Regions from separate parts of the Cupriavidus sp. SW-Y-13 genome, predicted to be linked through region 3. Evidence: predicted binding sites of a transcription regulator. Region 3 holds the regulator's gene; each other region holds the start of a gene.
What was found. Region 3 encodes LexA, which represses DNA repair genes until DNA is damaged. Its sites were predicted from a motif close to ACTGTATNNNNATACAGT; they were not measured.
Positions count from the first base shown of each region.

Region 1: a site for LexA is predicted at 1,807-1,824, ahead of GA566_RS07970 (putative DNA modification/repair radical SAM protein). Genes of this name have one in related genera too.
Region 2: a site for LexA is predicted at 2,167-2,184, ahead of GA566_RS01410 (ATP-dependent helicase). Genes of this name have one in related genera too.

Region 1 is NZ_WHLX01000001.1:1,785,604-1,788,878, forward strand. It holds gene GA566_RS07955 (LysR family transcriptional regulator) at 1-127, opposite strand, end outside; gene GA566_RS07960 (hypothetical protein) at 231-689, opposite strand; gene GA566_RS07965 (class II glutamine amidotransferase) at 849-1,691, opposite strand; gene GA566_RS07970 (putative DNA modification/repair radical SAM protein) at 1,833-3,047, shown strand; gene GA566_RS07975 (UdgX family uracil-DNA binding protein) at 3,044-3,275, shown strand, end outside.
Region 2 is NZ_WHLX01000001.1:306,231-309,505, reverse strand. It holds gene GA566_RS01425 (hypothetical protein) at 1-543, opposite strand, end outside; gene GA566_RS01420 (thioredoxin fold domain-containing protein) at 680-1,135, shown strand; gene GA566_RS01415 (TlpA disulfide reductase family protein) at 1,246-1,773, shown strand; gene GA566_RS01410 (ATP-dependent helicase) at 2,221-3,275, shown strand, end outside.
Region 3 is NZ_WHLX01000001.1:2,003,053-2,006,327, reverse strand. It holds gene GA566_RS08955 (hypothetical protein) at 106-366, shown strand; tRNA gene GA566_RS08950 (tRNA-His) at 469-544, shown strand; gene GA566_RS32890 (hypothetical protein) at 1,325-1,495, opposite strand; gene lexA (transcriptional repressor LexA) at 1,666-2,322, opposite strand; gene GA566_RS08940 (asparaginase) at 2,537-3,275, shown strand, end outside.

The sequences.
Region 1 (3,275 bases), 220 kb from region 3:
GCCTGCTTATCGCCCGGGACACCGTCGGCACCGACACATCCATGACTCTCGCGGCGGCGGCAAACGAGCCCTCCTCCGCGACTTTGGCAAACATCGCCAAACCTTCGAAATCGGGTAACTTGCTCATTCTGCTTGCGCACCGTGACGATGCCATGGCTGCGACGCCGCCACGCATGACGCGCGCAAGGCGCTACGCATCGTCCGGTGCTTTTTACTTTTTTCTTGTGGCGTTACCTGGCGGGCGGGAGGTAGCCGCCTGTGCGGTCCAGAATATCGCTGCCTTCGTTCGCCATGGCTTCCGCGAGCTTCATGGTCGCAACCATGATCAAGGACTGCAGCATCGCCATCTGGGTTTCCATGGATGCGACCATTGCCGCCTTCTCGCGCTCATCGCGCTGTTCCGACTGCACGGCTTGCAAGTGTTCCCGCAATTCGGCGAGCTGCTTCTGCATCTGCTCGATCTGAGCCTTGATCGAATCGGCAGTTTCCGACTGTGCGGATTTCTTTTCGCCGCTCGCTCCGGCCTCCGTTCCCTTCACTTCAGACGGTCGCTCGGTGTCTTCCACACCAGGCGCCTGACCATCGGCATCATTCGCTGCAGTCTGTGCAGTCACTGGTTCGGACTGCGGAGGAACCGACGTGTATCTCGGCGTTGAATGAATCTGCGTGATGCTGCCTATCTGGCTCATGGCGCGAAGCCTCAGTCATGGTTGTTAGCGCCGAAAGCATAACGTTGCCAATTCCCTATCGAAACACCCGCTTCAGAAAGTCAACGTTTCAGAAATGAAACGGCAAGGCGCAGCAAGGGCAGACCTGCTCGATATTCCTGTTGCGCGCCCTCACGCCCTTCAGGCCAGTTCCGGCACCCGTGGCTTGAATCGTTGCCGCTCGATGGCGCCGCCGCGCGCCATGAGAATGGTGGATTCCGGGATTTCTTCCCAGACGTCCTGAACATCGATCAGCGGCTCGGACAGGACGAGGAAGGCATCGTCGCCCGCCGCGATGATGCGTGGATCGTCAGGATACAAGGCACGCAATTGCCGGAATGACGTGCTGTGGAACAACGAACGAGAGGCGCCTTCGCTGGAGTAACGCACGGCAACGATCTGCTTGCCGTCGGTGACGCAGACAGTCATGTTCAATGGATGCTGCACGTCGCAGCGCCGCGCCACTTCCTCGATCAACCCTGCCATCTGCTCCAGCGCCCCGCGCGGATCACGTTCCAGGCCGAAGGTCAGGGCAAGGAAGAACATGACTTCGGAATCGGTCGATCCTTCAATCCAGCGAAACAGGTGAGGCGCCACCGCCAGCATCAGCTCGCGGCGCAATTGCGGGTACTCGCGGATCAGGCCGTTATGGACGAACAGCCATCGGCCGAACCGGAACGGATGGCAGTTGGTTTCCTGCGTCGGCGTGCCGGTGGCGGCCCGCACATGGGCCACGAACAGCGGCGCCCTGACTGCCCGCGCCGTCTCGCGCAGGTTCGTGTCGCTCCATGCGGGGTGCAGGCAACGATACCGGAATGGCAACTCCGAATGCCGCCCATACCACCCCACGCCGAACCCATCGCCATTCGTAGTGGTATGTCCAAGCCGCGCATTGAGGCTCTGGTCGATCAACGAATGTTCGGGCTGAAACAGCACGGCTTCCAGCGGCACGGAACGGCCCGAATAGGCCAGCCAGCGGCACATGATGCCCCTCCTCTACTGTCTTGGTAACGATATCTTCACTTCCAGAATAGCAAGCATGGCCGTTTCGTGAAGTAGGAAAACTGGAGATTGCGCTATGACGCAGGTCACGTAGAATACTGTACATCCATACAGTATTCAGTCATGGAACTGCTCAAGAAACTCGAAATCCTGGCGGATGCGGCGAAATATGACGCATCCTGCGCCAGCAGCGGCGCCCCGAAACGCGATTCGCAAGGCCGTGCCGGGCTGGGCGCCACCACGGGCGCCGGCATCTGCCACAGCTTCACGCCGGATGGCCGTTGCGTGTCGCTGTTGAAAATCCTGCTCACCAACTTTTGCCAGTACGACTGCCAGTACTGCGTGAATCGTCGATCCAGCAACGTGCCGCGTGCCCGCTTCGCGCCGCGCGAGGTGGTGGACCTGACGCTGGAGTTCTATCGTCGCAACTATATCGACGGGCTGTTCCTGAGTTCGGGCATCATCCGCAGCGCCGACTACACGATGGAGCAACTGGTACAGGTGGCGCGGACGCTGCGGGACGAACACCAGTTCCGGGGCTACATCCATCTGAAGACGATTCCCGACGCCGATCCGCGCCTGATTCGTGAAGCCGGGCAATACGCGGACCGACTCAGCGTCAATATCGAGCTACCCACCGACGCCGGCCTGCAGCGCCTGGCGCCAGAGAAGAACGTCCATACGATCAAGCGGGCGATGGGATCGATCCGGTTGGCGCAGGAGGAAGCCGAGGTCGAGAAAACACCCGCTGCGGCGCGTGCCCCGGCGGGTCAAAGCACCCAGATGATCGTCGGCGCAGACGAGGCTGACGACCGCACGATCCTGCAGACCGCCCAGACGCTCTACGGCGCCTACAAGCTCAAGCGGGTTTATTACTCGGCGTTCAGTCCGATCCCCGACAGCCCGTCTGCCGTGCCCTCGCAGGCGCCGCCGTTGCTGCGCGAACATCGGCTGTATCAGGCCGATTTCCTGTTGCGGGGTTACGGTTTCCGGGCCGAGGAACTGTTCCAGGCCGGCGGCGACCTGCCGCTCGACATCGATCCGAAACTCGCGTGGGCGCTGGCGCATCGCGAATCCTTTCCCGTGGATCTGAACCGTGCGCCGCAGCGTTTGATCGCCCGCGTGCCCGGCATCGGCATGCGGAACGCCAGGCGCCTGGCGGAGTTGCGACGCACGCGGGCCATCCGCTATCAGGATCTGATCCGGCTGCGGTGCGCGATGGATACCGTGAAGCCGTTCGTGGTCACGCAGGACTACAAGCCCGCGCTGGCCGAGCCCACCTCCGAGCAATTGCGCCGCGCCTTGGCGCCCGCGCCACAGCAACTGTCTTTGATATGAGCGAGATCGCGCCCGCCACCATCAAGGACTACGCCAGTTGGCGCGAGTGGGCGCTGCGTGCGCTGGCGCAGGGCTTGCCGCCAGAAGCGGTGACGTGGGATGCCGGTGGTGAAGCTTCGACTTCCACGCCGGGACAACTGTCATTGGGTATGGACGCCGCACCGGCCGTTGCTGCCAGCCACTCAGGCGCCGCGATTCAGGCCGTACGGATTTCCAGGGAACTCGCCG
Region 2 (3,275 bases), 1.7 Mb from region 3:
GCGCGTATCGCGCGCGGCATCGCCGGCTTCGAGCACCACGGCCTGATAAGCGTGTATTCCGGTTGCCACGAGCCGCGCGGTCAGCCGGCGCGGCGACTGGTCCTGCGGCGAGACGCCGGCCACTGAAACCTCGATGCCCTCCAGCGCCACTGGCGGTTGCGTAGCCGACATGACGGTCACCTGCCTCGCGCGCGCTGGCGTATCGGGATGCGCGCCGAGGTTGGCTACCAGTCCCGCCTGCATGGCATCGATGGCCTCGCGCCGCAATGCCGGATCGTCAACCGGCAGCGTCACCACGCCAACGGCAAACAGTGTGCCGCCGATATTCGCGGCTTCCATCGTCATGGGCAGCTTGCGCCCCGCGATGGAGACATCACGTGCGGCGTTGGTCGGCTTGGCGGGATACATCGCGGCGTACTTGCCATCGTTGGACACAATCGTGCGCCAGTCGTAACGCGGCGAGCAGCCCGCCAGCACAAGCCAGAGCAGGGTGAACAACAGCAGGAAGGACTTCCGGGGGCGGATGTGTGCGGGTGCGGGCATTGGGGGGCGGCGCATTCTGGCGCAAGCCGCTATTATCCGGGAAGCCGCGCGGCCACGCATCCCCTGCCTGTCGCCGGCGTCGCATTTTGTGAGGCCCCCTATGCCAGTTCGCCCCCTGCTCCCCGCCGTCCGGTCCATGCTTGGCACTATGCTGCTGGCTGGTGGTATCGGCGTGGCTAGCGCTGCGGCCCATCTGCCGCCCGTCACCGATATCGCGGCCCAATCGGCCGCCGCAGCCAGGGACGGAGAACCTCTCGTCGTGCTGGTCACGCTGCCGGGCTGCTCCTATTGCGAGACTGTGCGCCGCAACTACCTCGGCCCCCAGCTTGCCGCCGGGGAAATCGCCGCGCGGGAAATCGACATGACAGCCGATACGCCGATTCGCGATGTCGACGGCACGATGACCACGGCCAAGCGTTGGGCGCAGGCCCGCAATATTTCGATGGCCCCGACTGTATTGTTCCTCGACCGCCAGGGCCGCAATCTGGCCAATCCGCTGCGCGGCATGCAGGCCGATTTCTACGGCGCATACCTGGAGCAAGCGCTCGACGAGGCACGCGCGCGCGTATCGGCGCGGTCCGCAGCGCGATGAGGTCGCCTGATGCCGATTCAGGCCAGTTGAGGCGCCGCAGCCCCCACATCCGCGCGCGGCAGTAGAATAGCCGCAGTCCGCCGCGTGCTGATTTCCAAAAGGCTGTATCCATGTCCGCCACTACACCCGCAACTTCCCGCAAGCGCTGGCCCATCGCCGCCGCCGTCATCGTCATCGCACTGCTCGGCTTCTTCGGCTATCGCGCCATGACGCCCACCAGCAGCGTGCCCGACGCCACGTTCACGCTGCTGTCCGGTCAGAAGGTCAGCACCGGAGACCTCAAGGGCAAGGTGTACCTGGTCAATTTCTGGGCCACGAGCTGCGTCACCTGCGTCAAGGAAATGCCGCAGATGATCGATACCTACAAGCAGTTCAAGGACAAGGGACTCGACTTCGTGGCCGTCGCCATGAACTATGACCCACCCATGTACGTAGCGAACTACGCCAAGACGCGGGAGCTGCCGTTCAAGGTGGCAATGGATTCCGATGGCACCAACGCCAAGGCATTCGGCGACGTGCAACTGACACCTACCACCTTTGTCGTGGACAAGAACGGCAAGATCCTCAAGCGCTATGTCGGCGAGCCGGAGTGGGATGCGCTGCACAAGCTGCTGGAGGGGGCGCTGGGGGCGGCGTAGTTCTTCAGATGTTCAATATTCTGGACAGAATCGCTTGTTTTGCATGGAATACTGGACGGCCTCACCAAGTTAAAGGTGCCCATGTGGCACCTTTTTTGTTCTGTGCTTCGACCGCATTTGGTACAACTTGTCTGAATTTGTACCGCTGGCCCTCTCCCCCGGCCCCTCTCCCGCAAGCGGGAGAGGGGAGCAAACCGGCGTGTGAGACAGGACTAACGCCACTAGCTATGCGCTCCCCTCGCCCACTTTTGTGGGAGAGGGGTGGGGGTGAGGGCATGGCGTCCAAATTGCGACGTGTGGTGATTGCACCGCTTACCCTCTCCCCGGCCCCTCTCCCGCAGGCGGGAGAGGGGAGCAGACTGCCGTTTGCGATCACGAGCCTTGCCATCCCAAGCTGTATGGATATACAGTGGGCGCCAGATTTTTTTATTCCTGCCCTCATCCCCCGTGCTGCCGGATCTTGCCCCCGACGCCGATGTTGCCGATCCGGCATCTGACGCCCCCGCCTATCTCGCCCGATTGAATCCGGAGCAGCGTGCTGCCGTGGAGTACGACGGTGATGCGCCGTTGCTGATCATTGCTGGCGCCGGATCGGGCAAGACCAATACGCTGGCGCATCGCGTGGCGCATCTGGTGGTGGGCGGTGCCGATCCGCGTCGCATCCTGCTGCTGACGTTCTCGCGGCGGGCCGCCGCCGAGATGGGGCGACGGGTCGAACGGATTGTCGATCAGGCGCTGGGCACACAGACGGGTGCGGGGCGCGCCGCGTTGCAGTGGTCGGGCACGTTCCACGCCATCGGCGCACGGCTGTTGCGCGAATATGCCGAGACACTCGGGCTGGCCCCAACGTTCACGATCAGCGACCGCGGCGATGCGGCCGATCTGATGCATGTGGTGCGGCACGACCTCGGTATGTCCGAGCAGACGTCGCGCTTTCCGCGCAAGGAAACTTGCCTCGCGATCTACTCGCGCGTGGTCAACACGCAGTTGCCGCTCGAAGTGGTGCTGAAAACGCAGTTTCCGCGCTATGCAATGTGGGCCGATGCGCTGAAGACGCTCTTCGCCGGCTACGTGGAGGCCAAGCAGAAGCAGCAGGTGCTCGACTACGACGATCTGCTGCTCTATTGGGCGCAGGCTTTGACTGAGCCCAGCATCGCGCAAGACATGGGCGCGCGTTTCGATCACGTGCTCGTCGACGAGTACCAGGACACCAACGCGCTGCAGGCGTCGATCCTGCTGGCACTCAAGCCGCAGGGGCGTGGCTTGACCGTCGTCGGCGACGACGCGCAATCGATCTACGCATTCCGTGGCGCCACCGTGCGGAACATCCTCGACTTCCCCGCGCAGTTCACGCCCGCCGCGCAGCAGGTCACGCTGTCGCAAAACTATCGATCCACGCAGCCGATCCTGCACGCCGCGAATGCGGTGATTGGTCTCGCTGCCGAACGCTTCACCAAGGACCTCTGGTCGCTGCGCGAATCGGCGGAGAAGCCCGGCGTGGT
Region 3 (3,275 bases):
GATGCCGTCTGGTGAACCTGCGGAAGAGTCCGCATGGTTCTGTGGGGGATAAGAATAGAGAGGCTGGCCGGTCGACCGACCGGAAGCAAGCCCTGAGGACTAGGAATGAACGCGGAAGAGCCCTTCGGCGAAGTATTTGAAGATTGCCGGGTGATCTGGGTAGCAGAGCAGTTGCAGGACGGCAAATGGACCGCCCGCTATTGCTGGCACCCGGGTACGTCCGTCGAAGCCGGCGACGCCTTGCATCGCGATGTGCTGAATGGCAAGTCGAAACGCCTGCTCGGTCTCTTCGAGAGCGAGACAGAGACCATCGCCGCCATCAAGGAGGCTGTGCTGCTAGAGTCGAAGTGGGTTGGCGGCCGCTGACCCACACGTAATTTATTTGTGCGGAATACTAGCCATCCGCCCGGAATCCTTGTATAGTCTTGTTCTTCGCTGATCGCAACGATCAACGAAACAAGTTCTACGGTGGCTGTAGCTCAGTTGGTAGAGTCCAGGATTGTGATTCCTGTTGTCGCGGGTTCGAGTCCCGTCAGCCACCCCAAAGAATTACTCTAAAATAGCCGCTTCCAAGCGGCTATTTTGCTTTTTTGGTCCGGCTGTCGCGTTCGCGTGGTCCAGTGTGTCGCAACACTTCTGTTTCTCTTTAGCGGTCGGCCAGTTCTACCCGTTCAAAGCGCCCCCTAACTCGTCGTGGCCAATGTCTCGTCACGGCATCAATCCGGACTTGTATTCCGCATCTTCGATTGATGCGGCAGATGACGGCCGGGTAAGGAGGTGGTTTGAAATGGCGCAGGTTTCGTGCACCGAATGCCAGAAAGAAATAGATGATGAGGAGCCCACGTGCCCTCACTGTGGTGTCAAAAGGGAAAAGCCTGCCTTCAATTTTTTTGTGGCAACTGGGCCTCTTGTCCTTTCGATTGCTGCCCTGCTGCAGATACTGTCTTCATGTCAGCGTAGCGTGTAAGGCATGCACCTTTGGATGGCGGGAGAGCAAGCCGCGTCCAACACCACGTTTTACTCAAAATCCCATAAAGCCCCGATCATCAAGATTCGCCTGATTTATGCTTTAAAAGGCGAGGTGGCAAGGTAACACGCATGCCAAAAAAAACCGGGCCTTGGCGGGTGACAAGGTCCGGTTCTGCGCATGACGCGACTGCGCCAGTGATGCATTGCGCGCCAGTGAATTTAACCACGCTTCCGGCTGATGTAAGCGTAGCCTTAATTACACGTGGTGAGGTTGCAACTCCACTTTTTACAAAGTCCTCAAGACTTTGCCAGGCTTGCCGCGCGAGGGATGCGAGGGATTAGCCCGGCGCGGAGGCTAGCGGCCGTTGGGGGACGGTTCTGCCAGTTCGAGCATTCGGCAGATGGCGGCCATGTTGCCGACCATCGTGCGCCGCTGGGCGCCCTGATAGACGCGTACGCCCTTGATCTGACGGAAGGGCACGGGCTTGACCGGGCGGCGGGAAGCGACGGGAAGGGATGGCAGCATGGCAGCACCTCGAAATTTGCGACAGCAGGAGTCCGCACCCTTCGTTCGACGGAAACGGGGCGGCATGGGCAAGGCAAAGCGGGTGACCAGGGCAGACGGCCGTGCTGCCTGGGTCTTGGCGCGGAGCGGCGACGTATTTCAGTGAGTCGTGCTACCGCGCCAGGCGGATATCAGAAGCCTGACGATCGGATCAGGCCCACAGCGATACCTTCCAGAGAAAACTCATCGCGTCCAGACTGCACCACGATGTTCGAGAAATCAGGGTTCTCGGCAATCAGTTCGATCGAGTCGCCGCGCTTGTTCAAGCGCTTGACGGTGACGTCCTCGCCGATCCGTGCCACGACGATCTTGCCGTTGGCAGCTTCGCTGGCTTTCTTCACGGCGAGCAGGTCACCGTCGAGAATACCGGCGTCGCGCATACTCAGGCCGCGTACGCGGAGCAGGTAGTCAGGACGTTCATCGAAGACCGATGCGTCGACCTGATACTGCCGGTCGATATGTTCCGCGGCGAGGATCGGGCTGCCGGCCGCCACGCGGCCCACCAATGGCAACGTCAGTTGCAGCACGCCGGCCATGGCCAGTGAAAGCTGGTCCGGGCGTTCCGAATCACTCCGCCCAACCTTCAGGCGGATGCCGCGTGAAGCGCCGGGCGTCAATTCGATGACGCCTTTGCGCGCCAGCGCCCGAAGATGTTCCTCTGCCGAGTTGGGCGAGGAGAAGCCGAACTCCGCAGCAATCTCGGCGCGCGTCGGCGGAAAGCCGGTGTGCTGGATCGTGTTGCGGATCAGGTCGAAAATCTGCTGCTGCCGGGGTGTCAGGGTAGCCATGGTTCGCCGGTCTCTCGTGCCGAGGCACTGTATGTTTAAACAGTATGCTGTGATTTTATACAGTATCGAGTGAAGTGCAAGCACAATTTGCGCAGCGGACTTAACCTCGGCAAATTCCTCGCGGGCCTCGCAGACGGGTTTGCCACGCATTTCGAGTCGAAGTTCGCCGGGTACAATCGCCGCCCACGTCCTGCCAATCCACGCCTCGAACAACATGTCAGCTTCCCTGCCTCGTATTGTCGTGCTCGCCACGGGCGGCACCATCGCCGGGTCGTCCGGTAGCGCTGCCAGCAGTGCGCATTACCAGGCGGCCACGGTTCCGGTATCGCAACTCGTTCAAGCCTTGCCCGCGCTGGCCGATGTGGCGCGCATCGAGACCGAGCAGGTGGCCCAGGTCGACAGCAAGGACATGGCGTTCTCCCTTTGGCAGACGCTTGCGTGCCGGGTTGAGCATTGGTCAGGTGTGCCGGATGTTGCCGGTATCGTCATCACGCATGGCACCGATACGCTTGAGGAAACGGCGATGTTCCTGCACCTGACGCAGGCGTGTCCGGTGCCGGTGGTGATGACGGCGGCCATGCGTCCGTCGACATCGCTGTCTGCGGACGGCCCCTTGAATCTGCTCGATGCCGTACGGGTAGCGGCAAGTCCGGAGGCGCGCGGAAAGGGTGTGCTCGTCGTACTGAACCAGGAGATTCACGCAGCGCGGGATGTGGCCAAGTTGCATACGTCGGCGGTGGATGCCTTCGACTCGCCGACCGCCGGTCCGCTGGGTTTTGTCCAGGATGCCTTCGTGCGTTTCGTGCGCGTGCCGCGGGCTTTCGCACAGCCTCTGCCCGTGCCGGCATCATGGCCCGTCGTCGAGGTCGTGGCGAGCTATGCGCAGCCGGGCAGGGTGATGGTCGACGCGCTTGTCTCGGCCGGGGTGACAGGGATCGTAGTGGCCGCTGCTG